DNA from 3 places in the Amycolatopsis sp. NPDC004747 genome. Region 2 is predicted to be linked to each of the others. Evidence: riboswitches for the same ligand, from Rfam matches in the RefSeq annotation. Region 2 holds a riboswitch; each other region holds the start of a gene.

Region 1 (6,704 bases), on a different contig from region 2:
GTCGCCAACTGCCTTCCGCGGTTGCGCGAGCCGGCCGGCGGCGCTCGGTGCCGTGGTCGAGCTCGTTCGCCTTCCGGAGGTGACGGCTGGATGAGCACCAGCCCCGCCCCCGACACCCGGCAGGACATGCGGCTCGTCCCGGCCGCCGCGGCGTGCTGGTTGGCGGCCTTGACCGGCCTCCTCCTCGGCTGGTGGACGGCCCTCGCCACCGGCCTCGCCGCCACAGTCGCGGCCGGTCTCGTGCTGTGGCGCGCCCGAGACCACCCCAGGGCGCGCGACACAGCGGCAGCCCTGCTGATCCTCGGCCTCCTGGCCGCCGGCCCGATCACCTGGCGAATCCGCGACGCCCAACGTGACGAGCTACGCGCCTCCGCGGCCGAAGGGCTGCCGGCAGCACTGCAGGTCATCGTCGCCGAACGCCCTAAGCCCGTGCGCAGCGCGGGGTATGCCGATCGGCAAGCCGGCGCCCGATCGGTCGTCCTCACAGCCGACGTCCGCACGGCCTCGGTCGACGGAAGACCGGTCTCCTCGTCCGGTCGCGTCCTGCTGCTGGCCCCGGTCGAACAGTGGACGTCCCTGCTGCCAGGCCAAGAGGTGACCGCGACGGGCCTGCTGATGCCGCCACGCGGCTCGGACCTGACCGCGGCCGTGCTGTCGGTGCGCGGCCCGCCAGGGGAGCCCGGCCCGGCGCCGTGGTGGCAGCGGGCGGCGGCCGGGCTGCGCGCCGGCCTCCACGACCTGTGCCAGGTTCTGCCGGACGAACCCGCGGGCCTGCTGCCAGGGCTGGTACTGGGCGATACGAGCGCGTTGTCCCCACGCGTCGAGCAGGAGTTCGTCTCGGCGGGCCTCGCGCACCTCACCGCGGTCAGCGGCGGCAACCTGGCGGTCGTCTGCGGGGCGGTACTGCTCCTGTTGCGCCTGCTCCGGCTCGGGCCCCGGCTGTCGGCCGCGGCGGCCGGGACGTGCCTGGCCGGCTTCCTCGTCCTCGTCGGTCCGGAGCCGAGCGTGTTGCGCGCGGGCGTCATGGCGGCCGTGGCGCTCCTGGCCCTGGCGCTGGGACGCCGTGGTTCGGCGTTGCCGGCGCTGGCGTTCGCGGTCTGCGTGCTGGTGGTGGCGGATCCGGCGATGGCCACGGACTTCGGCTTCGCGCTGTCGGTCTGCGCCACCGGCGGGCTGGTCCTGCTGGCACCCCGCTGGGCCGATGCCCTGGTCCGCCGCGGGATCCCGCCCGGATTCGCGGAAGGGCTGACGATCCCGCTGGCGGCTTTCCTGGTGACGGCGCCGGTGCTCGCGGGCATGGCGGGTTCGGTGAGCCTGGTTTCGGTGCTGACAAACGTCCTCGCCGCGCCCGTGGTGGCCCCGGCGACGGTGCTCGGCGTGCTGGCGACCCTCACCGGCCCGTGGTGGCCGGGCGCCGGGAAGGTCCTGGTGCACCTGGCCGATCCGGAGGCCCGGTGGCTGATCACCGTCGCCCGGCACGGCGCGCGGGCCCCGGGCGCCGTCATCGCCTGGCCCGGTGGCTGGACGGGTGGTCTCCTGGCCGCCGCCGTCCTCATCGTGCTGATGCTCGCGGTCCGGCACCGGCGAGTGCGGGTGCTGATGGCGGTGCTCGTGGCCGGCGCGCTGCTGGTGTTCGTCCCGGTCCGGGTGCTGGCGCCCGCCTGGCCGCCGCGGAACTGGGCGATGGTCGAGTGCGACGTCGGCCAGGGCGACGCCGTCGTGCTGGCGACGGCCGAGCCGGGGCGGGCGGTCGTCGTGGACGCCGGACCCGAGCCGGGCCCGGTCGACGAATGCCTGCATCGGCTGGCGGTCGACCGGATCCCGCTGCTGGTGCTGAGCCACCTGCACGCCGACCACATCGGCGGGCTCGCCTCGGTCTTCGACGGCCGCGCGGTCGGCGCGATCGCCGTCGGCCCCGGGCGGTCACCGGGCTGGGCGTGGCGGCAGGTCGCCGCCGAGGCCGCGCGGCGGGCGGTGCCGCTGGTGGAGCTGAACCCGGGCGAACGGCTGGCCTGGCCGGGCCTGGCCATCGACGTACTGGGCCCCCGCTACGTACCGGCGAGGCAGGACGGGCCACAGGACGGCACGACGATCAACAACAGCTCGGTGGTGCTGCGCGCGGAGACCACGGCAGGCCGGGTCCTGCTGACCGGCGACGTGGAACTGGCGGCCCAGGCGGACCTGCTGGCCGACATCGGAGATCTGAAGGCGGAGGTGTTGAAAGTCCCGCACCACGGAAGCAGGTATTCGCTGCCGGCGTTCCTCGCGGCAGTGGCCCCACGGGTGGCATTGGTCAGCGTGGGCGCGGGAAACACGTACGGACACCCCAGTAAGTCCACAATGGACACACTAGCGGCTCTCGGCGCACGAGTCACCCGCACTGACCTGGATGGCGACACGGCGGTGGTCACCGGAACGGCAATATCCCGCCGAGGCGAGCCCCGCGGCCCACCTCGCCGGTGACGGCCGGCCAAGCCTGGGAACGGCGAAGACCGTCGTAGGCAACGCGGTCGGCAACTCCGCGGGCTGTCTCGCCGGAGGTGCCGCGGTGGGCGCGATCTGCGTGGCTGGTCCGCGACCACCACCGAATCGTGGGCGACCGCTGAGCGTCCGGGGCGGGCCGAAGTGCCCGCCCCGGACGGGAGCTCAGTAACCCAGAGCCTCGTTCACGGCCGCGGCCGAGGGCGGCAGCGTCGCCTTGGGGCCGACGTGGTTCTCGATCGCGTCGAGGGTCTTGAGGCCGTCGCCGGTGATCAGCAGAACCGTCTCGGCGTCCGGGTCCAGCTTGCCCGTCTCGACCAGCTTCTTCGCCGTGGCGACGGTCACCCCGCCGGCCGTCTCGGTGAAGATGCCTTCGGTGCGGGCCAGCAGGCGGATGCCCTCGACGACCTCTTCGTCGGAGACGTCCTCGATCGCGCCGCCGGTGCGGTTGACGATGTCGAGCACGTACGGGCCGTCGGCCGGGTTGCCGATGGCCAGCGAGCGGGCGATCGTGTCCGGCTTCACCGGCTGGACCACGTCGTGGCCCTCGCGGAACGCCGCCGACACCGGCGAGCAGCCGGTGGCCTGCGCGCCGAACACCTTGTACGGGCTGGCTTCCACGAGACCGAGCTGACCCAGCTCGCGGAAACCCTTGTCCACCTTGGTCAGCTGCGAACCGGAGGCGATCGGGACGACGATCTGCGGCGGGATGCGCCAGCCGAGCTGCTCGGCGACCTCGAAGGCCAGCGTCTTCGAGCCCTCCGAGTAGTACGGCCGGACGTTCACGTTGACGAACGCCCACTTCGGGTGTTCGCCGGCGAGCTCGGTGGCAAGGCGGTTGACGTCGTCGTAGTTGCCGTCGATGGCGAGGAGGTCGCCGTCGTACACCGCGGTGGTGAGGATCTTGGCGCGCTCGAGGGTCTTGGGGATCAGCACGACCGACCGCCAGCCGGCGCGGGCGGCCGCGGCGGCCGTCGCGTTGGCCAGGTTGCCGGTCGACGGACACGCGAGCACCTCGAACCCGAACTCGCGGGCCGCCGCCAGCGCGACGGCGACGACGCGGTCCTTGAACGAGTGCGTCGGGTTGCCGGTGTCGTCCTTGACCCACACGCGCTTGAGGCCGAGCTCCTTGGCGAGGCGGTCGGCGCGGACCAGCCGCGTCGCGCCCGGCTCGGTGTTCGGGATCTCTTCGACGTTGGACGGAACCGGAAGGAGCTTCTTGTAGCGCCAGATGTTCTTGGGACCCGCCTCGATGTCCTCGCGGCGGACACGGCCGAAGTCGTAGGCGACCTCGAGCGGCGAGAAGTCTTCGGCGGAGACGAACTCCGGAGCGAGCGGCTGCCGGTGGCCCTCTTCCTTCGACACCAGCTCGACGGCCGGACCGAGATCCGGGGTCTTCGTGGTGGAGGTCGTGCCGAGGGTGGCGGTCATCGCGAGGTTCCTTTCCTCATCTGCCCCGCCGAAGCGGGCCGGAATTGGCACCGTGGTCGTCAGCTATCCCGCGATCGCGGGATGACAGGCTGTACGCCGGTTGCCGGGGCTTCGTCGGGCCGTTCCCTCTGCCCCTCTGGATGAGCGGTATTCGGTTGTCGGTGCCGCGCACTCCGGATCTTCCGGTGCGGGCTGCCTCGGCTACACCGTACGACATCGCGCTCGGCCCGTGCCATGGTGGCCGCTCGACATCACCGGAGCGGGCGCACAAGAGCGCAAGTGAGAGGATTCACGGGTGACCGCGCAAGCCACCGCCCCGGCCCCGCTGCAGCTGGTGCTGGGGGAGGAAGAACTGCTGATCGAGCGGGCCGTCCGCGAGACGCTCGCCGCCGCCCGCGCGATGGACGCGACCGCGGAGCTGACCCGGGTCCGGGTGTCCGATCTCACAGCCCCCGAGCTGGCCGAACTGGTCAGCCCGTCGCTGTTCAGCGAAGGCCGGGTGATCGTCCTCGAGTCGGCGCAGGACATCTCGCAGGAGCTGGCCGACGCCGTCGCGGCTTACCTGAAGGACCCGGCCGAGGGGGTCGTGCTAATCGTCGTGCACACCGGCGGCGGCCGCAGCAAGGCGGGCAAGTCGCTGCCGGCGGTGCTGAAGAAGGCCGGCGCCGAGGTCACGGAGTGCCCGAAGCTCACCAAGCCGGCCGAGCGAGAGCAGTTCGTGCGCCACGAGGTGCGCCGGGTGAGCGGCAAGATCGACCCGGCGGGGGTCGCCGCCCTGCTCGACGCCGTGGGCTCCGACCTGCGCGAACTCTCTTCGGCGGCGACGCAGCTGGTCGCGGACACGGGCGGCGCGGTCGACGCCGACGCGGTCCGCCGCTACCACCGCGGCCGCGCCGACGTGACCGGCTTCGCGGTCGCGGAAAAGGCGGTCAGCGGCGACCGCGCGGCGGCGCTGGAGTCGCTGCGCTGGGCGATGCAGCTGGGCGTCCCGCACGTCCTGGTCGCCGACGCGCTGGCGGACGCGGTCCGCACGATCGCCCGGGTCTCCGGCGCCGGCCGCGGCAACCCGAACCAGATGGCGGGCGAGCTGGGCATGCCGCCGTGGAAGATCCGCAAGGCCCAGGGGCAGTCCCGCGGCTGGAACCCCGACGGCCTCGCGACGGCGATGCGCGTGGTCGCGCGGCTGAACGCCGAGGTCAAGGGCGTGGCGGCGGACCCGGGCTACGCGCTGGAGCGAGCGGTCCTCGAGGTGGCGGCGGCAAAGGGCGACCGCTGATCGCTGCCCAACGCCGCCGAGCCGCCGGGGCGCGCCCGAATCGCTCCGCGAACGCACGAGCGACTCACGGGATGCTCGCACGAGTTCGAGCACCTCGCGGCCCGCTTGGTGAGCACCGGGCTCACGGCCGCCAGTAGCTCCGCGCTGGCCGCCGGTCACGCCGCGCTCTGGCCGCGGGCCGCGCCGCTCCGGCTGCAGGCGGCTGTTCGCGGCTGGCGCCGCGCTGGATGCCGCGCCCGCCGCGCGCCGGTGGCTGTTCCTGGCCGCGCCGGCCGTAAGCCGTGCCGCTCAGGCCGCCAGCCGCGCCGGCCGCAAGCCGTGCGACTCCGGCCGCCAGCCGCCAGCCGCCAGCCGCCAGCCGCAAGCCGCGCGGCTCCGGCTGCCGCCCCGCCAGCCGCCTGCCGCTCAGCCACAGCCGCGTCGCGCCGGCCGCGCTGCTCCGAGCCGTGCCCAGGACATGAAGAAGGCCCCGGCCGAAGCCGGGGCCTTCCCAGAAATCAACCAGCTCAGAGCGCGTTGACGCGCTTGGCCAGCGCCGACTTCTTGTTGGCGGCCTGGTTGGCGTGGATGACGCCCTTCGAGACGGCCTTGTCCAGCTTCTGGGCGGCGTCGCGCTGCAGCTCGGCGGCCTTGGCCTTGTCGCCGGCCTCGGCGGCCTCGCGGACCTTGCGGATCGCGGTCTTCACCGAGGACCGGATCGCCTGGTTGCGCTGACGCGCCTTCTCGTTCGTCGTGATGCGCTTGATCTGCGACTTGATGTTGGCCATAGGGCAACTCCTGTTTCACTCGGTGAGATCGCCGCCGCGCTCAAGTGGCCCCGGGCGAACCGGGTTTCCTCCATGACGGAATGCCGCACGGGCAGCGAGCGACCACTCTAACAGCCCGGCCACCCGCGCCCGGAGCCGGGAGTACCGTGGGTGACGGCAGTGCCTAGGGTTCCGCCGCCGGTCCGAGCAGTCCGCACGACAAGCACGACAAGCACGACAAGCACCCCACAACCAGGGCCGGTGGGTCTGGTCCGAGCGGCACCATCGGCGGGCCCGGACGGCCGGTCGTTCATCTGACGGGGCAAAAGCCTGGAGGACCCGGTTTTCGCGCGCGAAAACCCGAAGGGGTCCCGTGAACGCCACCGCACTCTCCCTCGTCCTCGTCGCCGCCGTCGTGCACGCCGCGTGGAACCTCGCCGCCAAGCGGGTCACCTCCGGCGGCACCCAGTTCGTCTGGCTCTACTACACCGCCAGTGCCGTCGTGCTGCTGCCGGTCACGATCGTGCTGCTGATCGCCGAAAACCAGCGTCCACAGTGGAGCTGGCTGCTCGCCGCCGTCGTCACCTCGCTGCTGCACATCGCCTACGGCATCGTGCTGCAACGCGGGTACCGCGTCGGCGATCTCTCCGTCGTCTACCCCGTTGCGCGCGGCACCGGGCCGCTGCTTTCGGTGCTGGCCGCCGTCCTGGTGCTCGGCGAACGACCCGGTCCGCTCGGGCTGCTCGGTGCGTTCCTGGTCGTGGCGGGCG
Region 2 (6,704 bases):
CACCGCCAAGCTGACCGTCCTGCAGCCGACCCCGGCCGGCGCGAAGCAGACGGGCGGGACGTTCACCGTCTCGTGGGTGCTGAAACCCGGCAAGACGTGGACCTACGACGTGCCCTTCGAGCTCGCGCAGAGCGGGGGGAAGTGGCAGGTCCACTGGGCGCCGTCGCTGCTGCACCCGAAGCTGGAGGCGGGCCAGCGGCTGGTGATCAGCACCGCCGTGCAGGACACCACCGCGGTCGCCGACCGCGACGGCAAGCCCCTGCTCATCAGTGGACCGGGCGGGGTGCGGCCGGTCGACGGCAACCCGGCCCCGCTGCTGCGTTCGGCGCTCACCGGGCAGGTCACCGCCGCGGCCGGCAGCGGCTTCGCCGTCGAACGCGTCGACACCGGCGGCAAGAGTCTCGAGACGCTCTTCGGGCAGGCGTCGGCCGAAGGGGCGAAGCCGCTCGTGGCGAGCCTGAGCCTGGCCGCGCAGAACGCCGCCCAGGCCGCGGTGGACGGCTACCAGGGATCGGCGATGCTCGTCGCCCTCGACACGGGCTCGGGCGACATCCTCGCCGTCGCGCAGAACGGTGCGGCCGGGAACGCGCCGAAGGCGCTCAACGGCCTGTTCGAGCCGGGTTCGTCGTTCAAGATCGCGACGTCGGTGGCGGCGGTCCAGCAGAGCGGCCTGAACGCGACGTCGCCGGTCGACTGCCCCGGCGTGGCGACGATCGGCACGCGGACGGTCAAGAACGAGGGCTTCGAGCTGGGCGCGACGAACCTGCAGACGGCGTTCGCGCGCTCCTGCAACACGACGTTCGGCAAGCTCGCGCTGGACCTGCCCGCGGACGGGCTCAAGAAGGCGGCCGACGAGCTGGGTCTCAACGCCGACTACGAGATCCCCGGCATCAAGACCGAACTGGGGAAGGTCGAACCCGCGGCGAGCAAGGACGAGCAGGTCGAGGACGGGTTCGGCCAGGGCCGCATCCAGGCCAGCGCGCTCGGCGGCACGCTGATGGCGGCCACGGTCGCCTCCGGCAAGGCCATCACGCCCCGGCTGTGGCACGACCTGGAGACCACGGTGGTCAAGGGCTACTCGCCGCCGCCGGCATCGGTGCTCGGCGAGGTGCGGAAGCTGATGCGCGCGGTGGTCCAGAGCGGCACCGGCCGCGCGGCGGCGTCGGCGGGCAACGTCTTCGGCAAGACCGGCACGGCCCAGTTCGGCGACGGCAAGCAGGCCACCGGCTGGTTCGTCGGCTACCGCGAGAACGTGGCCTTCGCGGTGGTCCTGGAGAACTCGAACGACTCGGGCCCGGCCGTCCAGCTGGCCGCCAAGTTCCTCAAGGCCCTCTGACCCACGGACCCGGAGGGCCGGCCGGCGTGTCGTCCGGCTGGGTACGCGTGTCGTCCGTCCAGGTGCGCGTGTCGTCCGGTGGAGGCGATGGTTCGGGCGTCGCCGAAGGGTGCTGGTCGTAGCGTGGGGGCATGGAGACGATCGCGCTGGCCGAGGTGGCCGCGGTGCTGGCCGACCCGAGCCGGGCCACCATGTGCCTCGTGCTGCTGGACGGGCGGGCCTGGACCGTCGGCGAGCTCGCGAAAGCGGCCGGGATCGCGCTCTCGACGGCCAGCGAGCACGTCAGCCGGCTGGCCGGGGCCGGCTTCGTCGCCCGCGTCAAGCAGGGGCGGGCCAGCTACGTCCGGATCGCCGACCCGCGCGTGGCCGAGCTGATCGAACACCTCGCCCAGCACGCAGTGACCTCCGGGGCTTCGCCCCGGGCCGGGGGCTCCGCCACCCGGAGCCCCCGGAAAGCTGCCGGACACCAACCGGTGGCCGGCCTCAGGGCGTCGCTGAGAGCGCGACGGCTCGGGTTCGCCCGGACCTGCTACGACCACCTCGCCGGCGAGCTCGGCGTCGCCCTGCGTGAAGGCATGCTCGGCGCCGGCCTGGTCGACACCGCCGACGGGCTGGCGCTGACCCCGCACGGGCGGGCCGTGCTGGCGGACCTCGGCGTGCCGGTCGCCCCCGGGCGGCGGCCGCTGCTGCGTGACTGTCTGGATTGGACGGAGCGCCGCGACCACCTCGCCGGTGCCCTGCCCGCGGCGCTGCTCGACCGGGCGGTCGAGGCCGGCTGGGTGGCCAGGGACGGCCACCGGGCGGTCAAGGTGCTGCCGGCGGCGGGGGCGCCGTTCGCTGCCCTCGGTGTCGATCTCGACGCGCTCGGTGGTGTCCGGGCGCCTTAACACACCGCGTGACCGACGCCGGGCAGCGGTACACGAACGAGTTAACCCGCACGCCTCACTATTCTGAGGGCCCACGGCACTCGGGAGGAGGCGGTATGGACCGGCTTCCCGTGCTGCTCGGCGTCGGCGGCGTCGTGCTCCTCGCCTCCGTGCTGGCCGTGCGCGTGTCGATCCGGCTCGGCCTGCCCTCGCTGCTGCTGTACCTGGGGATCGGCGTGCTGCTGGGCGAAGCCGGTTTCGGCATCCGGTTCGACAGCCCCGAACTCACCCAGTCGCTCGGCCTCGCCGCGCTCGTCATGATCCTCGCCGAAGGCGGGCTGACCACCCGGTGGTCGGCGGTCAAACCGGCGCTGGGCCGCGGAATCGCACTGTCCACAGTGTCCGTGGTGGTGAGCGTCGCGGCCACCGGCGCGGCCCTGCACTGGCTGCTCGGCCTCGACTGGCGACTGGCGCTGCTGTGGGGCGCGGTGCTCGCCTCGACCGACGCGGCCGCGGTGTTTTCGGTGCTGCGCACGGCCGGGATCGGTCACCGGCTCACCGGGGCGCTCGAACTCGAGTCGGGCATCAACGACGCGCCCGCCTACATCGCCGTCGTGGTGCTCGCCGAAGGCACCACTGTGGACTGGACGCTGCCGCTGCTGGTGGTCTACGAGCTGACGGCGGGCCTGGCCATCGGGCTCGCCTTCGGCTGGCTCGGCGGGCTCGCGCTGCGGCGGGCCGCGCTGCCGGCGACCGGCCTCTACCCGGTGGCCACGGTCGCGGCGTGCGTCGTGGCGTACTCGTCCGGGCAGCTGCTGCACGCGTCCGGGCTGCTGGCCACCTACGTCGCCGCGCTGGTGCTCGGCAATTCACGGCTGCCGCACCGGTCGGACACGCTGTCCTTCGCCGAGGGCCTGGGCTGGCTGGCGCAGATCGGCCTGTTCGTGCTGCTCGGGCTGTTCGCCTCGCCGGGCCGGCTGCTGGACGCGATCGTGCCGGGCCTGGTCGCCGGCGCGGTCGTGCTGCTGCTGGCGCGGCCGCTCTCGGTGCTGCTGGCGATGCTGCCGTTCCGGCTGCCGTGGCGGGAGCAGGCGTTCCTCTCCTGGGCCGGGCTGCGCGGGGCCGTGCCGATCGTGCTCGCCATGATCCCGCTGTCCCAGGGCCTGCCGGGCGCCCAGCGGCTGGTCGACGCGGTGTTCGTGCTGGTCATCGTGCTGACGCTGGTGCAGGGGGCGACCCTCGGCCCGCTCGCGCACCGGCTCGGGCTGGCCAAGAAGTCCGAGGCGCACGAAATCGAGGTCGACTCCGCGCCGCTGGACGAGCTGGGTGCCGAACTGCTGCAGGTCCGGATCCAGCCGGGGTCGAAGCTGCACGGCGTGTACCTGTCCGAGCTGCGGCTGCCCGTCGGGGCGACGATCAGCCTGGTGGTCCGCGCGGGCGCCGGCTTCACGCCGCAGAAGACCAGCCGGCTGCAGGAGAACGACCAGCTGCTGGTCGTCACGACGAGCGCCGTCCGCGACGCCGTCGAACGCCGGTTGCGCGCCGTCGACCGGGCCGGGCGCCTGGCTCGCTGGAAGGGCGAGTCCGGCCGCTGACGTGAGCGCCGTCTCAGAATGTGAGGCGAGGGTTGGCTGCCGGCCGCGTTCTCGGTTACCTTCTGACCCAGGTCATGAGTGCCAGCGCGAAGCCCCGGCTTGCTGGCCGGCAACCCTCCTACCGCGGTGGGGTGCCCCGGGTGAAGACCGGGCCGGTCGCGCCGTGCGACGGGCAAGCGCGGGCCCCTCGCCGGGGTCCCCCGGATCGCCGAGGAGGCACCCCGATGACTCTCGCCATCGACCGCACCCAGCTCGAAGCAACCCGGGCCGTTCCCACCGTCGCGGGGGCGTCGCTGCGGGTTCCGCTGGTGACCGGCGGGGACATCGGCTACGCCAACCTCGACCACGCCGCGAGCGCCCCCTGCCTCGACGCCGTCCGCGCGAAGGTCGACGAGTTCCTGCCCTGGTACGCCAGCGTCCACCGCGGCGCCGGCTTCGCCTCGCAGGTCTCCACCAAGCTCTACGAACGCACCCGCGACGTCCTGCGCCGCTTCGTCGACGCGCGGCGGACCGACACCGTCGTCTTCACCCGCAACACCACCGACTCCTTCAACCTGCTCGCCCGCAGCCTGCCGCGGCACACCACGGTGATCGTGTTCGACACCGAGCACCACGCCGCGCTCCTGCCGTGGCAAGGCCCGAACGTCCGGCGGCTGCCGACCCCGCGCACCCGCCTCGCCGCGGTGTCCGCTGTGGACGAAGCGCTCGCCGGCGCCCCGCAGGGACCGCGGCTGGTCGTCGTCACCGGGGCGTCCAATGTGACCGGTGAGCTGCTGCCGGTCGCCGAAATCGCCGCGGTGGCGCGGAAACACGGTGCCCGCGTCGCCCTCGACGCCGCCCAGCTGGCCCCGCACCGGCGGATCTCGATCAAGGAACTGGACGTCGACTACGTCGCCCTCTCCGGCCACAAGCTCTACGCCCCCTTCGGCGCGGGCGCGCTGATCGGCCGCGCCGACTGGCTGCGCGCGGCCCGCCCATACCTGGCCGGCGGCGGCGCGACCAAGCTCGTCACCGAAGACGCCGTCGTCTGGAACACCGGGCCGGAGCGCCACGAAGCCGGTTCGCCCAACACGGTCGGCGTGTACGCGCTCGGCGTCGCGTGCGAAACCCTGAGCGCGAGCTGGGACGCCGTCGTGGCGCACGAGCAGGCGCTGCTCGCCCGGCTGCGCAAGGGCCTCGAGAGCATCCCGGGCTGCGCCGAGCTGCGGCTGTTCGACGCGCCGGTCGACCGGGTCGGCACGGTCAGCTTCGTCGTCGACGGCTTCGACCCCGGCTGGCTGGCCGCGGTGCTGTCCGCCGAGTACGGCATCGGCGTCCGCGACGGCGCCTTCTGCGCCCACATCGCGGCCCGGCGGCTGATCGGCGTCACGGGCGGCGAGGGGCAGCAGGCGGTCCGCGTCAGCCTCGGCCTCGGCAGCACCGAGGAACACGTCGACCGCGTGCTCCTGGCGCTGCGGCAGATCGTCGCCCGCGGCGCACGCTGGGAGTACGCGAAGGTGGACGGCCGCTGGGCGCCGGTCGGCGACCCGCGGGAGCTGCCGCCGTTCTGCTGAGCGCTAGCCTGGACCGATGGGGAGAGGGCCGCGTTTCTGGTTTCCGCTGGCACTGCTGGGGTTCGCCGAGATCGGCCTGGCCGTGGCGCACCTGCTGGCGCGCCGCAGCGGGGCCGAAGACCAATCCGCGAACCTGCTGCTCCGGCCCGTGGTCCCGGCCGGTGCGACCTGGTACAGCCAGGCCGAGTTCCGGCCACTGGACGAGTTCTTCGAGCTCGGGCGGGGGCTGCCGGTGGGGCCCGCCTGGCTGGTCGCACTCGGTGTCGTGGTCCTCGGCACGGCGGTCTGGTACGCGCTCGCCCGGCGGCCCGGCCGGCTGGGGTGGTTCGTCCTCGGCACGGCCGGCGCGCTGCTCGCCGTCCGCTGCTCGACCTGGTCGGGTCGTGGCAGTTCCGGATCGACGACAACCTGCGCGGCCCGCTGCTGGCCACGCTGGGCCTGCTCGTGCTCGCCGCGTACGAGCGCAGCCGGTTCGTCCTGCTCACCACGGTCGCCTTCGCCCTGGTCGCGGTGGTGCTCTCGGCGGACATGGCCGGCATGCTGGTCTCGGCGATGATCCTGCTCGCCGCCGCCTTCACCGCGGTGCTGCGGTCGCACCCCCGGACCCCCTGACCCGATGGGGAGTCCGCGAAGGGCCTGGTTCCCGTTGGCCGCGCTGGGGTTCGCGCTGCTCGTGCTGGTGGCCGTCGAGCTGGTCCCGGCCCGCGAACCCCAGGGCTACCAGCTGACGCAGGGCCTGCACGGCCTCGGCACCGGCGAGGTCGGCGGCACGGCGTACGCGACCGCGGTCTCGTTCGATGCGGTGCCGTCGGCGAGGCTCGGCTGGCTCGCCGGCCTCGCCTGCGTGGTGCTCGCCGTGGCCGCCTGGTACTGGCGGCAGCTGCGGCCGGCGCGGCCCGGCCGGTTTCTCCTCGCCACGCTGGGCGCGTTGGCCGCCGTGCCGCTGCTCGACCTGGTCGGCTTCCTCCAGCTCCGGCTCGGCGGCGACCTGCGCGGCGTGCTGCTGGCGACACTCGGCCTCCTGCTGCTGGCCGGCTACGAGCGCAGCTGGTTCCTGGCGGCCGTCGCCGGGGTGTTCACGCTGGTCGCGACCGTGTTCCTGCCCCCGGTCCCCGGCGCGCTCGCCGCCGCGGGCGTGCTCTTCGCGGCCGCCTTCGCCGTGCTCCTGCGGCCGCGGCCGGACGGGCCCGCCACCGGCTGACCAGCGCCGTGGACAATGGACCGGTGAGCACCGAGCCCAGCCACTCCGAACCCGAAACCGCCGTGCCCGCCGACGCGGGGCCCGAACCGGCCGCGGACGCGCCCGAGAACCCGGAGGTCCCGGCGAAGCCGCTGCTGCCGAAGCGGCGGGTCG
Region 3 (6,704 bases), on a different contig from region 2:
GGAACCACCGGTCGTGCGTGACGACCACGACCGCGACCCTGCGGGCCAGCAGGTGGTCGGCGAGCCAGCGGACACCTTCGACGTCCAGGTGGTTGGTCGGCTCGTCGAGCACGATCAGGTCGAGCTCGCCGGTCAGCGCGGCGGCCAGGGAGACCCGGCGCCGCTCGCCGCCGGACAGGTTCGCCGTCGGCGTGTCCAAGCCGATCGCCGTGATGCCCAGACCATCCACAATGGACCGGACACGGGCGTCGGCGGCCCATTCGTGCTCGGCGCCGTAGCGTTCGAGCACGACGTCGCCGACCGTGCTGCCGTCGGGGAGCTCCGTGCGCTGGGTGACCACGGCCATCCGCAGGTCGCGCACGTGGCTCACCCGCCCGGAGTCCGGTTCGGACAGTCCGGAAAGGACTTCCAGCAGGGTGGTCTTGCCGCCACCGTTCAGACCGACGACGCCGATGCGCTGCCCGGCCGCGATGCCCAGGGAGACGCCGTCCAGGAGCGGGCGAACCCCGTAGGACTTGCTCACCGCCTCCAGGTTGACCAGGTTGGCCATCCGCTCAGCCGATCCTTTCCACTGTCTTGAACCGGGTCGCCACGACCATCGTCGTGTCGTCCACGGTGAATTCCGGGTCCTCCAGTGCGGCGCGCACTTCCGCGCTCTGCCAGAACTTCGTGTGCTCCGCACGCCACTCGGCGACGCTCGCGAAACCCTCGCCCTCGCCGCGGGCGTGCTGGATGTCCACTTCGGACATCGGAAGCACCCGCACCTCGGCGGTCTCGATGACCGCCACCCCCACCCCGGCGGAGTCGAGCACCAGCTCCCGCTCGCCCACCAAGGGCAACGCTTCGCCGTCGTGCTCGTATTCCGCGAGCAGGGCCGAGGTCGTCGTCTTGGCGCCGGCCAGGATCGCCGCGACCAGCTTGTCGCGCAGCGGCCCCGGGAACGCGAATTCGGCGTGCTTCATGCGTGCACCCGCGGCGGCGCCGGCCGCGGCGCGTCGTCCCCGCCGACCACCCGGGCGCCGGGGACCGGGCCGTGGGCCACGCGGACCGTCCGGCACACGCCGGCGCCGGACAGCTCGGCCGCGACCTCCACCGCCGACTGCGCGTCTTCGCAGAGGAACGCGCACGTCGGACCCGAGCCGGACACCGTGCCCGCGAGCGCGCCCGCGTTGACGCCCGCCCGGAGCGTGCGGCGCAGGTCGGGCCGCAGCGAAACCGCCGCCGCCTGGAGATCGTTGCCCAGCAGCAGAGCCAGCTGGCGCGGGTCGCCCGAGGCCAGCGCCTCGACGACCGGCGTGTGCGAGCCGATCCGGGGCGGGTTGCCCGCCGCGCGGAGGCGGTCCAGCTCGCCGAACACCTTCGGCGTCGAGAGCCCCTCGGCGGCGAAGGCCAGCACCCAGTGGAACGTGTGCCGCGAGAGCACCGGGACCAGCTGCTCGCCGCGGCCGGTGCCCAGCGCGGTGCCGCCGTAGAGCGCGAACGGGACGTCGCTGCCCAGGCCGGCGGCGATCTCCGCCAGCTCGTCGCGCGTGACGTCGAGGTTCCAGAGCGAAGCCAGCCCGACCAGCGTCGCCGCCGCGTCGGCGCTGCCGCCCGCCATGCCGCCGGCGACCGGGATGCCCTTGCGCAGCACCACCCGGACCTTCGGCTCGCCGGTGCGCCCGACGTGCGCGGCCAGCGCCTCGACCGCGCGCCAGGCCAGGTTCTCGGGGCCGGTCGGGACCGAGCCCTCCCCTTCGCCGTAGACCTCGATGCCGGGCTCTTCGGTGACCGCGACGGTCACCTCGTCGGTCAGCGACAGCGCCTGGAACACGGTGACCAGCTCGTGGTAACCGTCTTCGCGCAGGTCGTCGACCGACAGGTGCAGGTTGACCTTGGCCGGGACCCGGACGGTGACTGGGGGCGGAACTACGGCGAGCACCCGACCAGCCTACGTGCCCGCGGGAACGCCCCGATGCGACGTGCGCATCGGGGCGTCCTGTGACAAGCGGGGCTTCGCCCCGGGCCGGGGGCTCCGCCACCCGGAACCCCCGGAAGACAGTGGATCAGGCAGCCGCGACACCCTGCGGGCCACGCGCGGTGTGCGTGACGTGGCCACCGCGCTCGGCGACCCAGGCCAGCGCCGCGTCGGCCCGCTCGCCGCGGACACCCAGGCGGAACCGGCCGACCGGCGTGTCGCCGATCCGGGTCAGGCCGCCGCCGATGGTGGCGAACTCGACGTCGAACCGGCCCGCCGCCTCGGGCAGCAGCGCACCCACCGAGGCGAAGCCGACCAGCACGACGTCGGCCGAGCGGTCGTAGCGCGCCGCCTGCGCGCGCGTGGTCTCGATGGCGGGCAGCAGCGCCTGCGCGGTGCGGCTGGCCGGGTTCGAGATCAGGTCGAGCACCGTGCCGCGCTCGACGACCGTGCCGTCCTCCAGCACCGCGACGTCGTCGCAGACCCGGCGGACCACGCCCGCGTCCGGCGTCGTGACGACGACCGTGGTGCCCAGCTCCGAACGGGCCCGGTCGAGGACGGCCAGCACCGCGCCGGCCTCCTCCGGGTCGACCCCGGCGGTCGGGTCGTCGGCCAGCAGCACGGCCGGGGCCGCCGCCAGCGCCTTCGCGACCGCGACGCGGCGGAGCTGACCGGCGGTCAGCTCCTCGGGGCGCTGCGCGGCGCGCTGGGTCAGGCCGACGAGGTCGAGCAGCGAGCCGACCCGGCTGCGGCGCTGCGGGCCGTCGACGCCGAGCTGCTCGAGCGGCGAGGCGATGTTGCCGGCGATGGTGCGTTCGGCGATCAGCTCCGGCTTCGTGGAGACGACGCCGAGCTGACGGCGGATTTCGCGGAGGCGACGGCCGTCGAGGGTGCCGGTGTTGAGGCCGTCGAGGCGGACGACGCCGCGGTCGGGGCGCTCCTGCAGCGCGATGCACCGGGCCAGGACGGACTTGCCCGACCCGGCGGGACCGACCACGCCGAAGAGCGAGCCTGCCTGGACGTCGACACTCACGTCCCGCAGGGCGATGACCGAGTTTCCGTTGGTGGCAAAGGTTTTGGACAGGTTTTCGACGGTGATCACGAAGGCTCCAGAAAACGGGGCGCCGCCCCCATGGGCGCGCCCGGCCGCAAGCGAAGGTCCGTCCGTTGTGGACGGTGCATGAAGAAGAGGTGGACCGGCTCGGACTAGCTCAGCTGGAGCGTCGACACGCGGTCACGGAGCGGCGGCCTTCGTCGACTACTCGACGCCTGGTCAGGAGCAGGGGGCGAGCTACCCTCTTCATCGAAAACGGCCTCCATCGGTCCTGGCGGTAGCACCTGCCCTGTGGAGGGTGGTTGCTGCGACTTCGGCGAGCCAGGTCTCTCAGTCGCTCGGGATGGACGTACTGAGTAAAACCGATCCCGAGGAGCGAACGCAAGCCCGTTGGCCCAGATCACACGACTGGCGGTGTCCGAATCGCGAGATCAGGACCGGTGGAGGCGTGTTTTCACGGCTCGACTGTGGAGTCGCCAACGCGCGCGGCGATCCGGGCGAAGTCGTGCACGTCCAGCTGCTCACCGCGGGTCTTGGGGTCGATCCCGGCGGCGGTGAGGAGTTCGCCGGCCCGCTCGGCCGAGCCCGCCCAGCCCGCGAGCGCGGCCCGGAGCGTCTTCCTGCGTTGTGAGAAGGCGGCGTCCACCAGGCCGAAGAGGCGGTCCCGGTCGTCGGACGCCGTCGAGTCCGCACGCTCGAAGGCGACGAGCGCGGAATCGACGTTCGGCACCGGCCAGAACACCGAGCGTGGCACGGCGGCGACCTTGCGTGCGGGGCCGTACCAGGCGAGCTTGACGCTCGGCACGCCGTAGATCCGGCTGCCGGGTCCGGCGGCCATCCGGTCGGCCACCTCGGTCTGCACCATGACCAGCCCGGTCCGCAGCGACGGCACCTCGGCCAGCAGGTGCAGCACGACGGGTACGGCGACGTTGTAGGGCAGGTTGGCGACGAGGGCGGTCGGCTCGCCCAGTTCCTCGCGGGTGACGCGCAGGGCGTCGGCGCCGACGACGGTCAGCCGGTCCGCGGCCTCGGGCCCGCGTTCGGCGACGGTCTTGGGCAGCCGTTCGGCGAGCTTGGGATCGATCTCGACGGCGACGACCCGCGCGCCGGTGGCCAGCAGCCCGAGGGTCAGCGACCCGAGCCCGGGCCCGACCTCGAGGACGACGTCGTCCGCGGTGACGTTCGCGAGCTCGACGATCCGCCGCACGGTGTTGGGATCGTGCACGAAGTTCTGCCCGAGCTTCTTGGTCGGCCGCACGTCGAGTTCGGCCGCCAGCCCGCGGATTTCGGCCGGTCCCAGCAGTTCAACCACCGGAGGAGCTTACTTGAACCCGGAACCGGCGTGATCAGCGGCGGATCTCGCGTGATCGAGGGCGGATCTCGCGTGATTGGGAGGGCATCTCGCGTGATTGGAGGGTCGACACGCGTGATTGGAGGGACGATACGGCGAGGTGGGGCGGATCCGGCGTGTCGACTCCTTGATCACGCGAGTTGACTCCCCAATCACGCGTGATGTCTCTTGGCGCACGCGAAGCGGCCCCCGTCCGGGGTGGACGGGGGCCGGTTCGTGGAATGCGTCAGGCCTTCTTGCCGCAGACCGGCCAGGCGCTGTAGCTGCCGCCACGGCCTGCCTTGACCTTCTCGGCGATCGCGATCTGCTGCTCGCGCGTGGCCTGGTTCGGCAGCGCGGCGTACTCGTCGCCGCCGTAGGCGTCCCAGGTGCGCTTGTCGAACTGGAGGCCGCCGTAGTAGCCGTTGCCGGTGTTGATGGCCCAGTTGCCGCCCGACTCGCACTGCGCGATGCGGTCCCACGCGGAGCCGTCGCCGATGTCCGGGTTCGGGGCCTGCTTGGTGCCGACGTGGACGATCTTCGGCTTCGGCTGGGTGAGGACCTTCTCGGAGATGCTCTCCCGGCCGACCTCCTTGCCGTTCTTCTGCGTGACCTTGTAGGTCACTTCCTTCTCACCGGGCGTGCCGGGGTCCTCGACCTGCGTCTTGCCCTTGGCCAGGTCCGGGTCGTCGACGCGCTGCTCGGGCGGGTCGATGGACTCCTTCTGGACGACCGTCGAGACGCCGGTGCGGCTGATGTGCACCTCGGCGCCGTCGGTCAGCTTGACGTCCAGGCCGCCCTCGGCCTGGTCCTCCGGGCCCAGGGTGAGCTTGTACTCGCCCAGGAACTCCTTCGTCGTGACCGCGGTGGTCTTGACCTGCTTCGGCGCGTTGCCGCCGTCGTACAGGGTGATGTTCTTCAGGGTCTTGATCTCGACGGTGGCGCCCTCCAGGGGCAGCTCACCGCTCTTCGGCATCGACATCCACGTGCCGGGCTTGTCCATCTCGGCCATGCCGAGCTGGGACAGCGCGTCGCCGAGGTGGGTCGCGCGGACCCAGGAGGTGTGCTCCGCGCCGTCGACGATCATCTTCAGCTGGCGGCCGCGCTCGAGCTTGATGACGCCGCCGTCGCCGACCTCAGCCTGCGGGGACGGGGAGAGCGAGTCGTGCGCACCGACGGACAGGCCCGCGTCCTCGAGCACCTCGCCGACGGTGTCGCCGAAGGAGTGCACGGTCTGCTGGTGGCCGTCGACGTCGACGGTGATGCTCTTGTTCATCGCCAGCGCGGCCGCGCCGCCGCCGGCGATCGAAATCATGACGGAGAGGACGGCACCCTTGAGGAAGCGGCGCTTCCAGACCTTGGTGGTCTCGCGGAGCCCCTCGTCCAGCGCGGCCTTGCGGGCCTGCGGGGAAGCTGTGCGGTCCGACTCGAACTCGTCCGGGATGACGATCGGGGGCAGGTACGTCGTCTCGGCGTTGATGAGGCGGATCAGCTCGTCGACGTCGACGTCGATCTCGGCCATCATCGCGTCGGCATCGGGGCCGAGCGCGGCGAGGATGTCCTGCTGCGTGATGTTCGGGTCGTCGGAGAAGTCGAGCTGGCCGTACGCAGTGTCCTCGAAGCCGAATTCGCGATCGAGCACGGCCGCGGAGCGCGCTCCAGCCTGTCTGCTACCTGTCACCGGGTCGTTCCCTTTCCCAAGGCGCCGTTCGGGGCAGCACCTTTACGTCTGGGCCCGCAGCCGGCGCCATCGTCACGGTTCCGGGCCGTACCGCTCCCGGTTCCGCTTCCCCGACGTGCACTGACGTGACTGTGGGCGTAACAGCCGGCAACTGCTGAGTGCAGTACCGACCGGCACGATCACGGGACAGTAACGGGTCGCGGCGGGTTGCGCAAACACCCCCCGGAGTGTCGTGATCTGGGTCACTCCTTCAGGTGGCGTAGGCCGGACCCCTTATGTCGCAATGCGTTCAACCCGTTGTGACACTGGGGAGTCGGTACACCCGCTCGGCGGTGGTCCGGACCGATTCGGCGACTTCGTGGACAGCTTCGCCCCTGAGCGCCGCGAGGTGACGGACGGTGTAAGCGGCGCCGAACGGCTCGTTCGGCCGCCCACGGAACGGGTGGGGGGTCAGAAACGGGGCGTCGGTCTCGACGAGGTACTGCCCCGCCGGGCAGAGCCGGGCCGCCTCGTGGAGCCCCTTCGCGTTCTTGAACGTCACCGTGCCCGCGAAGGAAAGGACATACCCCGCGTCGACGCACTTGCGCGCCATTTCCGCGTCCCCGGAAAAACAATGGAAGATTACGGCATTCGGCGCACCCTCTTCGGCCAAGATGCGCAGCACGTCGTCGTGGGCCTCGCG

Evidence for each region. Region 2 has a riboswitch for S-adenosylmethionine ahead of ACWEGE_RS44715 (aminotransferase class V-fold PLP-dependent enzyme). Riboswitches for the same ligand answer to the same signal wherever they lie in the genome.
Region 1: linked by a shared signal. The riboswitch ahead of thrC (threonine synthase) and the one ahead of ACWEGE_RS44715 (aminotransferase class V-fold PLP-dependent enzyme) in region 2 are both predicted to bind S-adenosylmethionine.
Region 3: linked by a shared signal. The riboswitch ahead of ACWEGE_RS23045 (methionine ABC transporter ATP-binding protein) and the one ahead of ACWEGE_RS44715 (aminotransferase class V-fold PLP-dependent enzyme) in region 2 are both predicted to bind S-adenosylmethionine.

What each region holds. Positions count from the first base shown of each region.
Region 1 covers NZ_JBSGBQ010000008.1:56,100-62,803, reverse strand. The annotation lists gene ACWEGE_RS15055 (ComEC/Rec2 family competence protein) at 91-2,463, shown strand; gene thrC (threonine synthase) at 2,647-3,912, opposite strand; SAM riboswitch class I at 3,926-4,059, opposite strand; gene holA (DNA polymerase III subunit delta) at 4,208-5,188, shown strand; gene rpsT (30S ribosomal protein S20) at 5,695-5,955, opposite strand; gene ACWEGE_RS15035 (DMT family transporter) at 6,308-6,704, shown strand, end outside.
Region 2 covers NZ_JBSGBQ010000053.1:20,234-26,937, forward strand. The annotation lists gene ACWEGE_RS44700 (penicillin-binding transpeptidase domain-containing protein) at 1-1,336, shown strand, start outside; gene ACWEGE_RS44705 (ArsR/SmtB family transcription factor) at 1,468-2,223, shown strand; gene ACWEGE_RS44710 (potassium/proton antiporter) at 2,319-3,797, shown strand; SAM riboswitch class IV at 3,868-3,982, shown strand; gene ACWEGE_RS44715 (aminotransferase class V-fold PLP-dependent enzyme) at 4,022-5,350, shown strand; gene ACWEGE_RS44720 (hypothetical protein) at 5,672-5,962, shown strand; gene ACWEGE_RS44725 (hypothetical protein) at 5,967-6,551, shown strand; gene lspA (signal peptidase II) at 6,575-6,704, shown strand, end outside.
Region 3 covers NZ_JBSGBQ010000013.1:231,931-238,634, forward strand. The annotation lists gene ACWEGE_RS23030 (ABC-F family ATP-binding cassette domain-containing protein) at 1-550, opposite strand, end outside; gene ACWEGE_RS23035 (ASCH domain-containing protein) at 555-962, opposite strand; gene ACWEGE_RS23040 (4-(cytidine 5'-diphospho)-2-C-methyl-D-erythritol kinase) at 959-1,921, opposite strand; gene ACWEGE_RS23045 (methionine ABC transporter ATP-binding protein) at 2,046-3,059, opposite strand; SAM riboswitch class I at 3,271-3,361, opposite strand; gene rsmA (16S rRNA (adenine(1518)-N(6)/adenine(1519)-N(6))-dimethyltransferase RsmA) at 3,466-4,323, opposite strand; gene ACWEGE_RS23055 (transglycosylase family protein) at 4,589-6,022, opposite strand; gene ACWEGE_RS23060 (TatD family hydrolase) at 6,312-6,704, opposite strand, start outside.